DNA from 4 places in the Psychrobacter sp. Ps4 genome. Region 1 is predicted to be linked to each of the others. Evidence: predicted binding sites of a transcription regulator. Region 1 holds the regulator's gene; each other region holds the start of a gene.
The links. The regulator PhoB, encoded in region 1, activates phosphate uptake and scavenging genes when phosphate is short. The targets are predictions, from matches to a motif close to TGTCATNAANCTGTCATAA.
Positions count from the first base shown of each region.

Region 1 (4,555 bases):
TTAAAAGAAACGTTATGTTTATGGGGATAAAAACTAGAGATAACAATGGCATACAAAGAATAGATAACTTCACTTATATAATATCAATTGAAGTCCATTTAAAAAACTGAAGAGAGATAGATGCCAGCAGATGACAGTAATCCACAATTAAAGCCACAGAAAAAGCCAACCTTTTTAAATCGTGTACTCAGTGTGCTTATTAAAGCGGCTGTATTGTTGATGCTATTATTTGTATTTGATAGGCTCTTACCCAGTATCAGCCAACAAACTCAGTCATTTGTGATGGCAAAATGGCAACAGCTCAGTTTATTACAGCAGGAACTACCGACGGAAAACAGCTTACCCAGTCCACTTCCAGAGCAACATCTAACAGATACATGGGGCGCTGCACGCAGTCAAGGTCGCAGTCATGAAGGTATCGATATCTTTGCCGCACGAGGCACACCAATACGAGCCACGACACAAGGCATCGTCAGCAAAGTTGGTGAAAATACGTTAGGCGGTCGTGTGGTGGTGGTGGTTGGACCAGGCGGCGCAGGGCATTATTATGCGCATTTAGAAGATTATGCAGATATTAGTCCAAACGACTGGGTTAATGCCGGCGATATCATCGGCTACGTCGGCGACAGTGGCAATGCAAAAGGTACGCCGCCACATGTACATTACGGTATTTATATCAGCGGCAGTGCAGTGAACCCCTATCCACTTTTACAAAAAGATTAGGGTACCGCAGCTGATCTAATGTGGGCAGCTGGAAATACCATACTGAACGTCGAGCCTACCCCTTCTACTGATTCAATTTGTAAGTTAGCCTCATGCTGATATAAAACGTGTTTAACGATTGCCAAACCTAGCCCTGTGCCGCCAGTCGCCCGACTACGACCTTTATCAATACGATAAAAACGCTCCGTCAACCGTGCGATATGCTCAGGTGCAATACCAATACCGTTGTCTTCGACGGCAAATCGGCAACCTTCTGACGTTTTTGTCCAGCTAATGGCGATATTACCGCCCTTGGGCGTGTATTTGATGGCATTAATCACCAGATTAGAAAGCGCGCTATTTAGATACATCTCTGAGCCATACAGTCCGTCATAAGTGTCTATCTGCAAGTGAATGGTATGCCCATATTCTTGATTGTACGCTTGCGCATCATCATAAACATGGGTCAGCAGCTTGGTCATATCAATATAGCTGAGCTCATGGGTTTCTTCGATTTCGATGCGAGATAACAGCAATAAGTCATTCACAATTCTATTCATACGCGCAGTCTGTTGGCTCATCAGCTCAAACCCGCGCTTCCAATGCGGCGGCATATCTGGCTGATCCGAAAAATTTTCTAGATAGCCCATCATGACGGTCAACGGTGTGCGTAACTCATGCGAGACATTCGCCACAAAATCGCGGCGCATCTCCTCCAAATGATGCAAGCGCGTCACATCATAAATAATGAGCAACTTCTCGTCGCCAAAAGGTGTGAGCTCACACTTTAGATAACGCTTGGGCGCGCGCCACGAGACAATGTGCACACCATCCTGAGCACCATCGTTAGGGTTGGTCGTCGCCTGATAATACTGACGAAATTCAGGCGCACTGATAAAGTCAAAAATGCACTTACCTTTATCTGATAATTGTAACAACATTAAATCTTCGGCGGCCTGATTCCACCATTCGAGCCCATCATCGTCATTGAGCAAAACCACCGCATCACGCAATGCGCGTAGTGCGCTTCTAATTTTTTTGAGTTGATCCGTTGTATTTTGCTGAGTTGCTAGCAGTGATTTATTTTGTTGGTCGCCTTGAGCCGATATTAGGGTGTTCATCCATCATCCTTATCACTATTCGCCGTTTTTCACTGTGCTGCGATTAACATGCTGCTTTTATAGCGAATAAAAACCGTCCGTTAAATTGGTTCAATAAAGCTAGAAAATCGATAGCCTGTCCCACGCACCGTCTGTATCAACGTATCACATTGATGCGGTCGTAATAATGTCCGCAAACGTTTGATATGCACATCAATGGTTCTATCTTCGATATATACATTACCGCCCCATACTTGGTCTAGCAGCTGCGTCCGCGTATAGGCACGCTCTGGATGACTCATAAAAAATGCCAATAATCGATATTCCGTAGGCCCGACATCAACCACTTTACCAGCCGCTGTCACTCGCTGACTTTTGGGATCAAGGCTCAAATTGCCGATTTCGATAGGTTTATCACTATTGAGCGCGTTACTACGCCGCAATACTGCTTTGATTCTGGATATCAACTCACGTGTCGAAAAAGGCTTGGTCATATAATCATCAGCACCAGCATCAAGGCCATGCACCTTGCTGTCCTCTTCACTTTTAGCTGTCAACATAATGACTGGTATCTCAGCGAGTAGCTCATCGTTTTTGAGCAATCGGCAAAAATCAATGCCACTTTTATCACCGGGTAGCATCCAATCTAGCAAAATCAGCGCAGGGCGGTGATCGACCACTTGTTGGTGCGCCTCAGATACATCCGCTGCCTGCAGACTATCAAATCCCGCCATCTCTAGCGTCATGACGATCATTTCACGAATCGCAGGTTCATCTTCAACAATCAAAATTTGCTCATTATACATACGGCATTCTCAGTGTTAGAGGACAACATTTAGCTGACAAAAAAGGCGATAAATGCTCGCCTGCTGCTCCCTATTAAACGGGGTAATTATGACAGTTTAATGACATTCAACTTTTAAGCGCTTCATAGATCTCGTGACGGCTAATGCTTAGTTTACTCAATTCACTTCTAACAAGAAATTCAATGGCCCGTCATTGACGCTCGACACTTGCATATTAGCGCCAAACTGACCCGTTGCCACGTTTGGATGTTGCGTGTTGGCATAGGCGACCAATTGCGCAAACAACGCTTGCGCCGCATCAGGTGCCATCGCACCACCAAAGTCAGGGCGACGACCCTTGTCTGTTTTTGCCATTAGCGTAAACTGTGATACCAATAACAGTCCGCCACCAACTTGCTGGACATTTTTATCCAGTTTGCCGTACTTGGCAGGATCATCATCATTGTCAAAAATACGATAGGTGAGGATTTTATCCACCATTCGCTGTGCGCTTGTTAGGTCGTCATCAGGCCCTAAACCAATATAAGCCAATATGCCTTGCTCAATCGTACCAACACACTGCGCATCGACGGTAACACTAGCATGGCGTACGCGCTGTATAAGTGCTTTCATTTACGGATTCCTTACCAATTATGCCCATACAATAATACGCCGTCCATGATAAAATACGGCCATTCTCTTGCTTATTAATTATTACATCACACCCTATTTTGGTAGCCTCATTATGAATGTATTCACTACTTTACAACAGCTTGTCCCGCAGCAGCAACTGAGTAAAGTTGCTGGGCGTCTAGCCGCTAGCCGCCATCCTTATGTTAAACGCACGTTTATCCGTAGCTTTGCTAAAGCCTACAACGTCAGCTTAGACGAGTATGAGCGCCAAAGTCTCAACGCCTATGAGAGCTTTAATGACTTTTTTACCCGTGAGCTAAAAGAAGACGCGCGCCCTATCGACATGACGCCTCATGGTATCGTCAGTCCTGCCGATGGTATTATCTCGCAGTTGGGTCAAATTGACGACCATAAATTGCTCCAAGCAAAAGGTCGCTATTATGACGTTGGTCAACTTCTTGCTGACAGTGAAGATGGGCGCTATTTTGCGGATGGCAGTTTTGCAACGGTTTATCTTGCGCCCAGTAACTATCACCGTGTACATATGCCCTTCGCCGGCACTCTGACCAAAACCCGTTATGTACCGGGTACGCTGTTTTCGGTCAACAATACTACGGCGGCGAACGTGCCAGACTTATTTGCGCGTAATGAACGCTTGGTTTGTCTGTTTGATACAGTATATGGTAAAGCAGCGGTGGTGATGGTTGGGGCGATGATTGTCGCTGGTATCGAAACGGTGGCAACTGGTAAAATTTCCCGCACTGATGATATTCAAGAAGCTGAGCACAATATGAGCTTTGAAAAAGGCGATGAGCTGGGTCGTTTTTATTTAGGCTCAACCGCAATTGTCATTCTACCAAAAGGCGCAAAAGCAGATTGGCAAGACAGTATGAAAGCCGATAGTGTGGTGAAAATGGGACAGCTATTGGGTGTCGCTAACACTCCATAGGCAAGCGATTTAACGACTCAAAAAAGCTCAGTTCAGCATCCTAATCTATGTTGAACTGAGCTTTTTATTGTGGGTAATTATCTTATCGCAACATACTAGCTTAATAATGAAAGTAGTTAATAAAAAAAGTAGTTAATAACGAAAGTGTTTGAGAATAGGATAAGTAAATAAGATGTTTTCTTCTTGCGTACCGCGTCCGATATTGTGAATAATCAGCGGTGTACCATCCGCAGCGACTTTATCGGAGACGATACCTGTATGCGGCAAATTGCCATTCGGTAATCGCCACGTCACCACATCCCCTGCTTGAAAACTGGCTTTATCAGTCGTCGATAATGTCTTTGCGTGACGCGCAAAAAACACTTCAAGATTGGGCACTCGGCGAT
Region 1 is NZ_JADQAK010000015.1:50,933-55,487, reverse strand. It holds gene I3252_RS09805 (M23 family metallopeptidase) at 121-723, shown strand; gene phoR (phosphate regulon sensor histidine kinase PhoR) at 720-1,823, opposite strand; gene phoB (phosphate regulon transcriptional regulator PhoB) at 1,904-2,608, opposite strand; gene dtd (D-aminoacyl-tRNA deacylase) at 2,765-3,220, opposite strand; gene asd (archaetidylserine decarboxylase) at 3,333-4,169, shown strand; gene I3252_RS09780 (DUF1287 domain-containing protein) at 4,302-4,555, opposite strand, start outside.

Region 2 (4,555 bases), on a different contig from region 1:
GTACTGAGCTAAAAGATGCCGAAAAATTCGTTGGTTTCGTCGGTGATGCAGAAAGCCCAACGGGTATTTTATTAAAAAACAACGGTTTGCATGCAGAAATTCAAATAGATGCCAACCATCCAGTCGGTAAAGACGACCCTGCACATATCAAAGATGTGTTGCTAGAGTCAGCTATTACGGCAATTCAAGATTGTGAAGACTCAATCGCTGCCGTCGATGCAGAAGAAAAAGTGGAAGTGTATCGCAATTGGCTTGGTCTCATGAATGGTGACTTGCTAGAAACCTTTGAAAAAGGTGGCAAAACCCGCACACGTCAGCAAAATCCAGATCGTGAATACACTACCCCAGATGGTGGTAAGCTTATCCTGCCAGGTCGTTCGTTATTGCTGATTCGTAACGTCGGTCACCTCATGCAAAACCCTGCAATATTGGTCGACTTGGGTGATGGTCAAGAACAAATATTTGAAGGCTTAATGGATGGCTTGATTACACCACTATTAACGCTCAATGACCTTAAAGGTAAAAATGCGCTATCGAATTCACGTAAAGGTTCAATGTATATCGTTAAACCAAAAATGCATGGTCCTGAAGAAGTCAAAATGGCCAACGATTTATTCAATGCAGTAGAAGACTTATTAGGATTAGAGCGTAATACCATCAAAATCGGTATCATGGATGAAGAGCGCCGCATGACAGTCAACTTGAAAGAAGCCATCCGCCAAGCGAAAGAGCGCGTCATTTTCATTAACACAGGTTTCTTAGATCGTACCGGTGATGAGATGCATACCAGCATGAATGCAGGTCCATTTGTACCTAAGGGTGAGATGAAGTCACAAGCATGGCAGCCAGCCTACGAGCAGTGGAACGTTGATATCGGTTTAGAGACTGGTTTACAAGGTGTTGCTCAGATTGGTAAAGGCATGTGGGCGAAGCCTGACGAGATGAAAGAGATGATGGACACCAAAGCTGCACATCCTAAGTCTGGAGCCAGTACCGCATGGGTACCGTCACCAACAGGGGCAACCTTGCACAGCATGCACTATCATCAAGTGAGTGTTGCTGATGTTCAAGACAGCCTAAAATCACGTGAGCGTGCCAGCTTAGACGACATTTTGACCATTCCATTAGCAAAAAATACTAATTGGACAGATGAAGAGAAACAACAAGAGCTTGAAAATAACGCTCAGGGCATCTTAGGATATGTTGTGCGTTGGGTAAACCAAGGCGTTGGTTGTTCTAAAGTACCGGATATCAATGATGTTGGTCTAATGGAAGACCGTGCAACTTTACGTATCTCAAGCCAACACATTGCCAACTGGTTGCATCACGATGTTGTGAGTGAGCAACAAGTGATGGATACGATGAAGCGTATGGCAAAAGTAGTTGATGAGCAAAATGCAGGCGATAGCGACTATCAGACGATGGCAGATAGCTTTGACCACTCTTATGCATTCAAAGCGGCCTGTGACTTAGTGTTTAAAGGTCGCGAGCAGCCGAGTGGCTATACTGAGCCATTATTACATCAGGCACGCCTTGATCTAAAAGCAGGCTGCTAATATTGCGCAGGTTAATATTAGAATATGGCATACTTGACATTCTATTATGATACTGTCATGACTAAATGAGGCTTCTTCTTGGCTTTTATACTTAATAAGAAGTCTGTGATAGCCATTGACTAAGGTTATAGTCTGGACACAAGAGCAGTGAAAATACCTTTTTTACTGTTCTTGTAGCAATTTTTCGATCTCAATTGTGACTGTCAGTATGTCATAAACCACATTTATTATTTTTTATTAGCCGTACTTGTTAATGAACAAGTACGGCTTTATTTTTGTTAATCAAAGAGTATTCATTACGATAGTTTCAAGTTCTTGGTAATTATATTAATCAATAATATCTTTATCTATTTGAGCAGATAGGGATTTTTTTACAATGAACCACATTCTATAGTAGATATGGTGTTCAACAAATACTGGGTTTAAAAATCTAAAAAAAATGTTGCAAATTATGTCAAAGTTGTTATGCTTGTATTCGAAGTATGAGTTTGGTAACGGATGTTACGCAACGGAGCGATAAAGACCTAAGATTACATGGCATTTACTTTTTAATCCCAGTTATGTAAGTCATTGTTTTTTTCATCTTACTGTAATAGAACTTCGCCACACTTGTTTCTGACTAATCTCGGTAGCCAGTTACACATTATATCTTTGAGGATTTGTGACGATACCATTATGAGCACCAGCTAATAATAGCTAGCTTATTACTAAAATTGTAAAGTGGAGATACCCCATGAAAAAACTACTTTTAGCTACAGCAGTTGCTGCCTTATCTGTATCTGCAGCCAATGCAGCACCAACTGTTTATGGTAAAGCATTCTTAGCTGCCGACTACGTTAATGCTGAATATAATTCAGTTGGTAATGTAAATGACTTTGATGAAGATACAATAGAAATCAACTCTCATTCTTCACGTTTAGGTTTCAAAGGCTCTGAAGCCATGACTGCTAATACTGATGTTATTTATCAATTAGAGTATGGCACAAGCATCGATGGTGATAATGATACTTTCTCTAACCGTGATACATACCTAGGTATTAATAACAAGCAATTCGGTGAGTTCCGTGTTGGTAAAAACCAATCTAGCCTAGACAAAATTAACAACGTTGTTGTTAACGAAGGCTATTGGGATAACATGGGTACGAATGAAATGGAAGACGACGTTGTTGAAGCGTTGAATATGGCTGATAGTGGTCGTATTAATAGCTCAGTGATCTGGGCTGCACCAAAATACAATAACCTACCATTAGAATTGTATGCTATGTATAGCTCTGATGATGATAATTTCAACAATGATGCGGGCTTCGGTGTTGCAATGATGTTTGACCAAGGTACAGGCTTCACTGCTGGTGTGGCTTATGATAAAGACCAAAACATCAATGGTGATATCATCCGTGGTACGGCCACTGTAGACTTAGGAAAATACATCGCAGCCCCTATAACACTCGGTGCTTTGTATCAGGTTGCAGATTATGACTTTACTGGTTCTGAAAAAGAAAAAGGTCTAGTTGTGAGTGCTCAAATGGCGCTAGCTAACTTTGCACGTCCAGCTTCTATTTACACTCAGTACAACAAGACTGACAATCTAGCTGGTATTGATAACGCTGAATCAGATCAGATCGTTGTTGGCGGTAAGTACTTCTTTAAAGACAATATCATCATGCATGCCTATGCTGGTATGAACAATGCTGATAACGTTAATACTATGTATAACACTGGTGTTAAAGATCCTATTACTAATAAAGACATACTTGCCAAGGTAAAAGGCGATGCTGAAGTATTCGTAGTTGGTACTGGTCTAGAATACAAATTCTAATCTAAGCATTAGAATCTGATTATAAAAACTCATCCTTCGGGGTGAGTTTTTTTTGTTATATCCTTTTTGAGTGGGTAGTGCGTTATAATAGCTAAGTACTAAAACTTGAATGTTTCAAAGAGTTTATGCTTTTGCCCTATATTTTTTGACGTATTTTTAGTAAAATCCTTCTTTACCAATTACCGACAGAGTACTATGACCAAGTTTATATTTGTGACCGGTGGGGTAGTGTCCTCACTAGGAAAAGGTATCACCGCAGCCTCTCTTGCAGCGGTCTTAGAAGCCCGTGGCGTGACCGTCACGATGACCAAGATGGATCCGTACATCAACGTCGATCCAGGTACGATGAGCCCATTCCAGCATGGCGAAGTATTCGTCACCGAAGATGGTGCAGAGACTGATTTAGATTTGGGTTACTATGAGCGCTTCTTACGCCATTCAAAAATGAGTAAGAGCAATAACTTTACTAGTGGTCGTATCTATCAAAACGTCTTGAATAAAGAGCGCCGTGGTGAATATCTTGGTGGTACAGTACAAGTTATTCCACATATCACTGATGAAATTAAGAGTAAAATCTTAGCCAGTGGTGAAGGTTATGATATCGCTATTATTGAGATTGGCGGTACGGTTGGTGACATCGAATCGTTACCATTTATGGAAGCCGTCCGCCAAATGCAAGTAGAGCTTGGTCGCAATAGAGCCATGCTGATGCATTTGACGCTAGTTCCTTACATTGCTAGTGCAGGCGAAACCAAAACCAAACCAACGCAGCATTCAGTAAAAGAGCTACGTTCTATCGGTTTGCAGCCTGACATATTGATTTGCCGCTCTGATCACCACATCTCGCAAGACAACCGTCGCAAAATAGCGTTGTTCACCAATGTGGAAGAGCGTGCAGTCATTATGTGTGAAGATGCGCAAAGTATTTATCAAATACCACGCACGCTTCATGAGCAGGATCTTGATGATTTGATCTGTGAGCGTTTTGGTTTAGATGTACCAGAAGCAGATTTGAGTGATTGGGACAAAGTGGTTGAAGCGCAGCTTAATCCTGAAATGAGCCTTACGGTAGCGATGGTTGGTAAATACGTCGAGTTACCTGATGCTTATAAGTCGATCAACGAAGCACTGCTGCATGCTGGTATCACTCATAAAGCCGATGTCAAAATTGACTATGTTGATG
Region 2 is NZ_JADQAK010000017.1:42,412-46,966, reverse strand. It holds gene I3252_RS10475 (malate synthase G) at 1-1,556, shown strand, start outside; gene I3252_RS10470 (porin) at 2,290-3,372, shown strand; gene I3252_RS10465 (CTP synthase) at 3,568-4,555, shown strand, end outside.
Region 2: I3252_RS10470 (porin) is a predicted target of PhoB. The motif match lies at 2,134-2,152, and genes of this name have one in related genera.

Region 3 (4,555 bases), on a different contig from region 1:
ACGGCTGAACCCACTGCACCACAAGCGCTAAGTGTACAATTTAGTGAGCAAATTGTCGATGAGCGCCTAACCCCCAATCCCCTGAGCCAGTTTTCTATGGACAAAGATGCACTGAGATTGGCACTGGTCACGGCCCAATATGCTCTACGAGCAACGCGGCAACAGACGCCGCCAACCCTCAATAAACCAACAGGGCTATTGGTATTGGTCAATGGTATGGAGCAGGCAGGCAAGGGGACTGCTGTCAAGCAATTGCGCCAATGGGTAGATCCTCGACTACTTAAAGTTGAGGCAACCGTTGGTGATTGTCCTTTAACGTATCAGCCGATTTGGCAGGCACATACCAAGGCGTTACCCCGTCATGGCGATGTGATGGTTTATTTTGGCAACTGGTATGCTGACTTGCTTTATAACGTCATGCGTATGGCAACGTCAGACAATGACAAGTCTGCCAAAGACAAAGCGTTACCGATTGCGCAATGGCAAGCATATTTACAGCAGCAGCTTATTAAGCTACAAGCATTTGAACAAGACCTAGCTGCCAATCAAACCCGACTGCTTAAATGCTGGTTCCATGTCGATATCGAAACGTTGCAAGCGCGATTGAATGACGATGAAGCCGATCCGCAGTTTTTATACCAAATTGACTGGAATAGTAAAAAAGTTATCGAAACCTTTAATCAAGTAGCTACCATTCTGTTACGCCAGCAAGATGATTGGATCATCATTGATGGTGATGACAAGTCAGATGCGGCTGACCATTTTTGCCATGAAGTGCTACAAGCGATGCAAACCGCGCTAATGAGTAGTAAAAAAAATACAGTAAACACCTCTGATAAATCGAAGGCTAAGAAGCAAGCTCAGCAAGCACTCAAATCAGCAAAGTTTGAACCTGTAAAAATTCCTAAATGTCTAAAAAATATCGATGATGCAGAGATTGATAAGTCGGACTACCGTGATGAGTTGGTAGAAAAACAAGTTCGCCTTGCCCAGTTGCTGCGTGCGCGCAAAGGGCGTCATATCGTTTTTGCCTTTGAAGGAATGGACGCTGCTGGCAAAGGTGGCGCGATCAAAAGATTGGTGGCGCCGCTCGACCCACGCGAGTATCAAATTTATAATATCAGTGCGCCAATGCTGTATGAGCTGCAACATCCTTATCTATGGCGTTTTTGGACCAAACTTCCGAACGAGCAAGCCGACCGTATTAGCCGTATTGCCATTTTTGATCGGACTTGGTATGGGCGCGTTTTGGTTGAGCGCATTGAGGGTTTTGCCACGGATGAGGAATGGCAGCGTGCTTACGATGAAATCAATCGCTTTGAGGCGGATTTAGCCGCGGCGGGGACAATCGTTATCAAATACTGGTTGGCTATCGATAAAAAAGAACAGCTTAAACGTTTTGAGGCACGTCAAAAGACACCGCACAAGCAGTTTAAGCTGACGGACGATGACTGGCGCAACCGTGATAAATGGTCGGATTATGTGCAGTCTGCGGCGGATATGCTGGCACGTACCGATACAGAATACGCACCGTGGTGCGTCATCGCGACCAATGAGAAGCGTCAAGCACGTTTGGATGTTTTAGATCATGCGATTAAGCAACTATCAGCGTTGTGTGGCAGCTGATATGTGATTGGTCATTCAATTAGGTAGCTGGTTACAAAGCGCCATAATTATATATTTAACGTTAAATAAATTCAGGGAAAGAGAGTATAATGCGGCGTTACAGCAGGATGTTTTCTAACACATACGCTGGCAGTTACAAATCTTGCAATATCATCATGCATTATGCGCTTATATTTAATATAATAGGCGCGTAATAGCTCCTGCTGTGCACGAAACTCACTGAGTGAGTAGCGTGTTTTACCCTTTGACACAGACATTTTAATCACTCTGATTAATAAGTTTGGCAAAGGTTCTTACAATAGCAGTTATTAGAACCAAAATTATTACTACGACATCTCTAAGCCGCAAGCTGCTGTAATCAGACGATTTGGCAATATTCCTTGCGGCTTTATGACATATTGAGTGATGTGTTTTACCTTATTTACTGCCTTTACGTAAAATAAAATACGAGTAAATAAAAGATAAGCGTTAGGGTAGAGCACCAAGATAGCAGTAAGAAAAACCGTTTTTTAGCAAGCATATTGCGCGTTTCATATACGTTATATTAATGTCAGAAGCTATCACGAGCATTATTAATAGCCGCGCAATGTCATCAACCGCCTATAATTTCAATCAGCTTACGCAGGACGTATCAACGTATGGGTATTAGCAACAGTTCTACAGAGCCAGTCAAATCAGTCGGTTCTATGAGAATAAATCTATTTTTTGCCATTTTACTGATTGCGATGACCGCCTACTTTTTGTGGTGGGGTCTAGATTACACGATGCGTCAACAGACGACGCTATTTATTGTGGCCACTGCTTTTGGTGTCTTTATGGCATTCAATATTGGTGGTAACGATGTCGCCAACTCCTTTGGTACCTCAGTAGGTGCAGGGACGTTGACTATCCCGCAGGCACTGGGTATCGCAGCGATATTTGAAGTGTCCGGAGCCGTACTGGCAGGTGGTGAAGTCACCGATACCATTCGAAGCGGCATTGTCGATTTAGATGGTCTTTCAGTAACGCCCAACCAATTCATTTATGTCATGCTGTCAGCGCTCATCGCTGCCGCATTTTGGTTATTATTTGCCACCAAAAAGGGTCTGCCCGTTTCAACCACGCACGCCATTATTGGCGGTGTTGTTGGTAGCTCTATTGTATTAGGTATCACGTTAGGTGGTACTGAAATGGCATTATCAACGGTGAATTGGAGTACGATTGGCACCATCGCGATTTCTTGGGTATTATCACCGCTATTGGGCGGCGTTTTGTCCTATGTATTATATGGACAGATTAAGAAAAACATCATTGAGTATAATGATAGAACAGAGGCGCACATTGCGACTTTGAAAGGCGACAAAAAAACCTTAAAACAAAACCACAAAGAATTTTTGGACGGTTTAACAGAATCAGAACAGCTGGCCTATACGTCAGCGATGTTGCGTGATCAAGAAATCTACAAAGATGATGATTGCGATGTTGAAGATTTAGAGACTGATTATTATAAACAGCTTTATGAGATTGAAAATGAACGCAGCAACCTTGATACGCTAAAAGCGTTGAAACAATGGGTTCCTATCATTGCGGCTGCAGGCGGCGCGGTCATGGCCTCTTTGGTCATCTTTAAAGGTCTAAAGAATGTCAATAATGGCATGACGACGCTGCAAGGCTTTTTAATCATGGGTATGATCGCGGCGCTAGTGTGGCTTGCGACCTTTATCTATACCAAGAGTATCCGCGGTAAACATAAAGAGGATTTGACCAAAGCGACGTTTATTATGTTTAGCTGGATGCAAGTCTTTACCGCCTCTGCTTTTGCCTTTAGCCATGGCTCAAACGATATTGCCAATGCAGTCGGTCCTTTCGCCGCGATTATGGATGTTATCCGTACCAATAGCATTGCGACTGAAGCCGCTGTACCGCCTGCGGTTATGCTGACCTTTGGTGTTGCGCTTATCGTTGGTCTTTGGTTCATTGGTAAAGAAGTTATTCAAACGGTTGGTACCAACTTGGCAAAAATGCATCCCGCTTCTGGTTTTTCAGCTGAATTGGCTGCGGCTGCAGTGGTAATGGGCGCGTCAACCATGGGTCTGCCCGTATCAAGCACGCATACCTTGGTCGGTGCAGTACTGGGTATCGGTATCGTCAATAGAGACACCAATTGGGCGTTGATGAAACCTATCGGTTTGGCATGGATCATTACTCTTCCTGCAGCAGCGGCAATGTCTGCAATCAGTTATATTATTTTGGTCAATATTTTTTAACACGTACGCTTATTAAGGTTTTTGCTTAAATCTTATTTAACCTTATTTATAAGCACGTTTCAAATAAAAAACGCTTATCAGCATCATGCCGGTAAGCGTTTTTTTTATGTCAAGTTAAGGTTTATTCGGTACCAAATTGTTTGCGCTTTTTGGCAAAGAAGCGATCTAAGCGGTCCATGGCGTCTTCTAAATCATGTAAGTTTGGCAAAAACACCAAGCGGAAATGATCGGGCTTATCCCAGTTAAAGCCTGTTCCTTGTACCATTAAGACATTTTCTTCAACAAGCAAATCCATCATAAATGCCATATCATCTTTGATAGGGTAAACATCAGGGTCCATCTTTGGAAAGCAATAAAACGCGCCTTGTGGCATGGTACAAGAGATACCTTTGATCGCATTAAGCCGTGACACAGCCATTTCACGCTGCTTATATAAGCGCCCACGCTCTGACGTGAGCTCTTTCATGCTTTGATAGCCACCCATTGCCGTTTGGATGGCATACTGACCTTGGACGTTGGAACACAAGCGCATAGACGCTAACATGTCCAAACCTTCGATAAAGTCAGTGGCATGGTGTTTTTTGCCAGACACCATCATCCAACCTGCGCGGAATCCCGCGATACGATGAGATTTAGATAATCCATTGTATGAGAGCACCAGCACATCATCAGTCAAGGTGCTC
Region 3 is NZ_JADQAK010000019.1:56,226-60,780, forward strand. It holds gene I3252_RS11160 (ATPase) at 1-1,626, shown strand, start outside; gene I3252_RS11165 (inorganic phosphate transporter) at 2,265-3,872, shown strand; gene I3252_RS11170 (aminotransferase class I/II-fold pyridoxal phosphate-dependent enzyme) at 3,994-4,555, opposite strand, start outside.
Region 3: I3252_RS11165 (inorganic phosphate transporter) is a predicted target of PhoB. The motif match lies at 2,214-2,232, and genes of this name have one in related genera.

Region 4 (4,555 bases), on a different contig from region 1:
CACCTCTTCATCGATAGAAGAGCCGAGCGCTGAGTTACCAATATTGGCATTAATTTTTACCAAAAAATTACGCCCGATAATCATCGGCTCAGATTCAGGGTGATTGATGTTATTTGGGATAATGGCGCGACCTGCAGCCACTTCACTCCGCACAAACTCAGGAGTGATAACCGTCGGCGTATTAGCGCCAAAGTTTTCACCGTCATGTTGACGCATATCGGTCAGCTCATGCTGTTTTTGCGTTTCGCGAATGGCGATGTATTCCATCTCAGGGGTGATAATGCCGCGGCGTGCATAGTACATCTGCGTGACGTTGCCAGCTTTGCCATCGACATCTTTGGCGCGGCGAGGTTTATCGATATGAGCAAATCGTAGATTGGCAGTGCTGATATCGCGGGCGCGTGCCATTCCATAAAAGCTAGACAGTCCGCTTAATTGCTCGGTATCACCGCGCTCATTTATCCAACCTTCACGCAGTTTCGGCAAGCCTTTGGTCAAATCAATCTCGACGTTGGGGTCGGTATACACGCCAGAGGTGTCATAGACATAAAACGGTGGATTTTGCTCCCATTCGCTTTCAGGGACGCCTTGCACAGGGGTAGGATCAAGGGTGATTTCACGCATGGGTACTTGAATATCGGATCTAGAGCCTTCGATATAGACTTTGCGCGAAGCAGGTAAGATGCGATGCAAATCACGCGCATCTTCCTCGAAGCGCGCATCACTGGCACTGCGGTGAGCAGGGGTCTTTAACGCATCTGTCTTAGAAGGTTTTTGAGAAGGAGAAGTGGCTAATAAAGTTGTCATATGCTGTCCTAGCGTGTTGGTTTTTGAATAAAAGCAACACCGCCAGTAGCTGCGGGGGGAGCATCTGTGATCCAGACAAATTCAGCTCATGAGCATCAGCCTACGACCAAATAATATAGTCACGGATGATGCTCATCAAACGTTGGACGCAGCTTTATATCAGTCTTCACTACTTAATAGCACATCACGCACATTAAGATAGTAATGAGGATAAAAAAGGCATTTCTGCACGTCCTTTGCCATAAATAACAAAGTGCTTAAGACTTCCCTGCGTCGGTACTAACCGCATCAGGTTCGGCGGGTGATCTCTCAGCGAATGTATAAAGGCGACTACTTTAATAAGGAAAGCTTATAAAGTGAGCCGATAATACACCGCACCCCGAGTCTGTCAGTGTTGTAAATCACATCAATACTAACAAAGTTCTGCAATGAGGGCTAATGATATTTAGATGAAAATATCAGGCGTTGAGTTTGAGGTTCGATGTTTTTATGAGAACGACTCTAGAGTACCAGTGATTGAAATCACTTGATATTACTGAGCTGTAGATAGCTTATCTAAATATTATGTAAAGCGAATGAAAGATTCTGGAGGTTGTCATTAAACTGTCATAAAGATTTGGCAAGATAGCACGCATGTCATAAACAATGCTTTTTTGTATCGTTGTTAAACTTTAGGAGTCCTACATGCGTTATTCGTTATTAGCAGTGGCCGTTAGTTGTACATTAGTGCTTACGGCATGTAATAAATCGACTGAAACGACAGAGCCAGCTGCGGATAGCAGTAGCGCTGTCACCACCACTGAAGCAACTACTCAGACAACATCTGCTTCTGCAGCAGGTTTTAAATCTGCTGAGAATATCGCTATGAATATCACGGGTGCAGGGGCATCGTTCCCGCAGCCTATTTATGCTAAATGGTCTTACGACTACAACGCTGCTACCGGTGGCCAAGTCAATTACCAATCGATTGGCTCTTCTGGTGGTATCAAACAAATCGAATCAAAAACAGTCGATTTTGGGGCGTCTGACGCGCCGATGACGCCTGAAGAGCTAGACGCAGCAGGCTTGATTCAGTTTCCGACGGTTATCGGTGGCGTCGTGCCAATCGTCAACATCGATGGTATTGAGCCGGGCGCGTTGAAATTAGACGGTGCAACGTTGGCAGACATCTATTTGGGTAAGATTAGCAACTGGAATGACCCAGCCATCAAAGCCATGAACCCAGATTTGACTTTGCCTGATGCAGCTATTACGACAGTATTCCGCTCAGATGGTTCTGGCACAACGTTTAACTTTACGGATTATCTTGCTAAAGTCTCGCCAGACTGGAAAGACACAGTTGGTGTTGATAAAACAGTCAAATGGCCAACGTCTGCGACTGGTGCAGGTGGTAAAGGTAACGAAGGGGTTTCAAGCTACGTAAATCGTATGAAAAACTCTATCGGCTACGTTGAGTATGCTTATGCCAAGCAAAACAACATGTCACATACTGCATTGAAAAACGCTGCTGGCAACGTCGTTCAGCCATCTGCTGAGACATTTGCTGCGGCAGGTGATATCGACTGGTCACAGCAAGCAGGCTTTTATAAAGTCATCACCAACTCTGAGACTGAGCAAGCATGGCCGATCGCTGCTGCGACCTTTATCCTAGTACATAAGCAACCAGAGAATCCTCAGCAAGTGGCTGGCGTGTTGAACTTCTTTGATTGGGCTTATACCCAAGGTGATGACGATGCTATGGCACTCGATTACGTACCATTCTCTGATGCAGCGGTTGCCTTATTCAAGGAAAAATGGAACGAGGTAAAAGGCAGTGATGGACAGCCTGTGTATAAGCCTGCTCAGTAACCTGTTTCTGCTAAATATTCTTTAATACCTTGTCAGTGCCTTACTAGTCCCTTTCGAGTTATCCTCTCGAATAACTATTCTCCGGTAGTTATTTGAGAGGTTTTATCACAGCAAGTTTGATGACAAGTTTGTTGTGATAAAACCGAATGAATGCTTCTACTATTTTGACTTGATTCTATTTAATGCTGAGACACTTATGAATGATTTAAGGTCCCAACTGGCTAAACAAAAGCGCTATGACTTATTGTTTGTGAATGCTACTAAGGCTTTTGCCATATTAGTACTCTTATCGTTGGGCGGCATTTTAGTCTCCTTAATCATCGGAGCGTGGCCGAGCATTCAAACATTTGGTCTTGGATTTTATACCAGTAATAATTGGGATACGGTCGCCAATGAGTACGGGGCTCTTGCCCCTATTTATGGCACGCTAGTAACGTCATTTATAGCTATTCTCATTGCAGTACCAATCAGTTTTGGCATTGCCATATTTTTGACCGAGATGTGCCCAACCTTCCTCAAAAAACCACTTGGTATTGCCATTGAGTTATTAGCGGGTATTCCTTCTATCATTTACGGTATGTGGGGATTGTTTGTCTTTGCGCCGTTCTTTGGCGATCATATTCAGCCTTGGTTTATTGAGCACGTCGGTCCATTGCCTATCATTGGCAAGCTATTTACGGGCGCACCAATGGGATTGGGTATGTTTACCGCCTCGTTGGTACTGGCCATCATGATTATTCCATTTATCGCCGCCACCATGCGCGATGTTTTTTCGGTCGTGCCAGACCTACTCAAAGAGTCGGCATATGGTATGGGCGCAACGACGTGGGAAGTCATGTTCAAGATCATTTTGCCGTATACCAAAGCTGGCGTGGTTGGTGGCGTGATCTTAGGACTGGGTCGGGCATTGGGTGAGACGATGGCAGTGACTTTCTTGATTGGTAATGCCTTTAACATCAGTCCGAGTCTGTTTACCTCTGGTGTCACTATTACCTCAGCTTTAGCCAACGAGTTTGCCGAAGCGTCGAGTGAGCTACATTTGGCTTCTTTATTACATTTAGGCTTAATCTTATTTGTCATCACCTTCATTGTACTATCTCTAGCAAAACTCATGCTCATGCGCATGGATCACAAGGCAGGCAATCGGTAGTCGTTTGACAATCTTGATAGGTCTTTTACGGATTGATTGGACATCAATAAACATTGATAGATATTGATAAAAGATATGGGAAATAAATAGTATGGCTGCTAACAATGCGATCAATGCACCACTACCGACTCAGCCAAACAGCGCTAGCCGCTACAATCAAAGCCTTTATAACAAGCGCCGTTTGACCAACAAGTTAGGTCTAGGCTTTGCCATGTCGGCGATGGTTTTTGGACTGTTTTGGTTGTTTTGGATTTTGTTGACGCTCTTTGTTGAAGGCTTTCAAGGTATTGTGCAGCTGCCTATTTTTACTGCTGACACACCGCCACCGATGAGTGCGGGCGGGCTGCGTAACGCCATTGTCGGTTCAATAATGCTCGCGTTTTCAGGTTTGTTTATCGGTGCACCTATTGGCCTCATGACGGGTATTTATTTATCTGAGTTCGCTCAAGGCAGTATGCTTGGCAAGGTAACGCGTTTCTTAAATGATATTTTGCTATCCGCACCCTCGATTGTCATCGGTCTCTTTATTTATGCATTGATGGTAAAAGGTCAAAGTTTCTCTGGTTGGGCAGGCGCGTTAGCATTGGCATTAATCGTTATTCCTGTGGTCGTGCGTACCACTGAGAATATGCTCAATCTGGTTCCTAATAGCATTCGTGAAGCGGCCTACGCACTTGGCACACCCAAGTGGAAAATGGTGACTCAAGTAACGATTAAGGCGGCTAGAGCAGGACTGACCACTGGGGTGTT
Region 4 is NZ_JADQAK010000005.1:66,835-71,389, forward strand. It holds gene thiC (phosphomethylpyrimidine synthase ThiC) at 1-807, opposite strand, end outside; TPP riboswitch at 1,056-1,199, opposite strand; gene pstS (phosphate ABC transporter substrate-binding protein PstS) at 1,492-2,655, shown strand; gene pstC (phosphate ABC transporter permease subunit PstC) at 2,852-3,805, shown strand; gene pstA (phosphate ABC transporter permease PstA) at 3,897-4,555, shown strand, end outside.
Region 4: pstS (phosphate ABC transporter substrate-binding protein PstS) is a predicted target of PhoB. The motif match lies at 1,401-1,419, and genes of this name have one in related genera.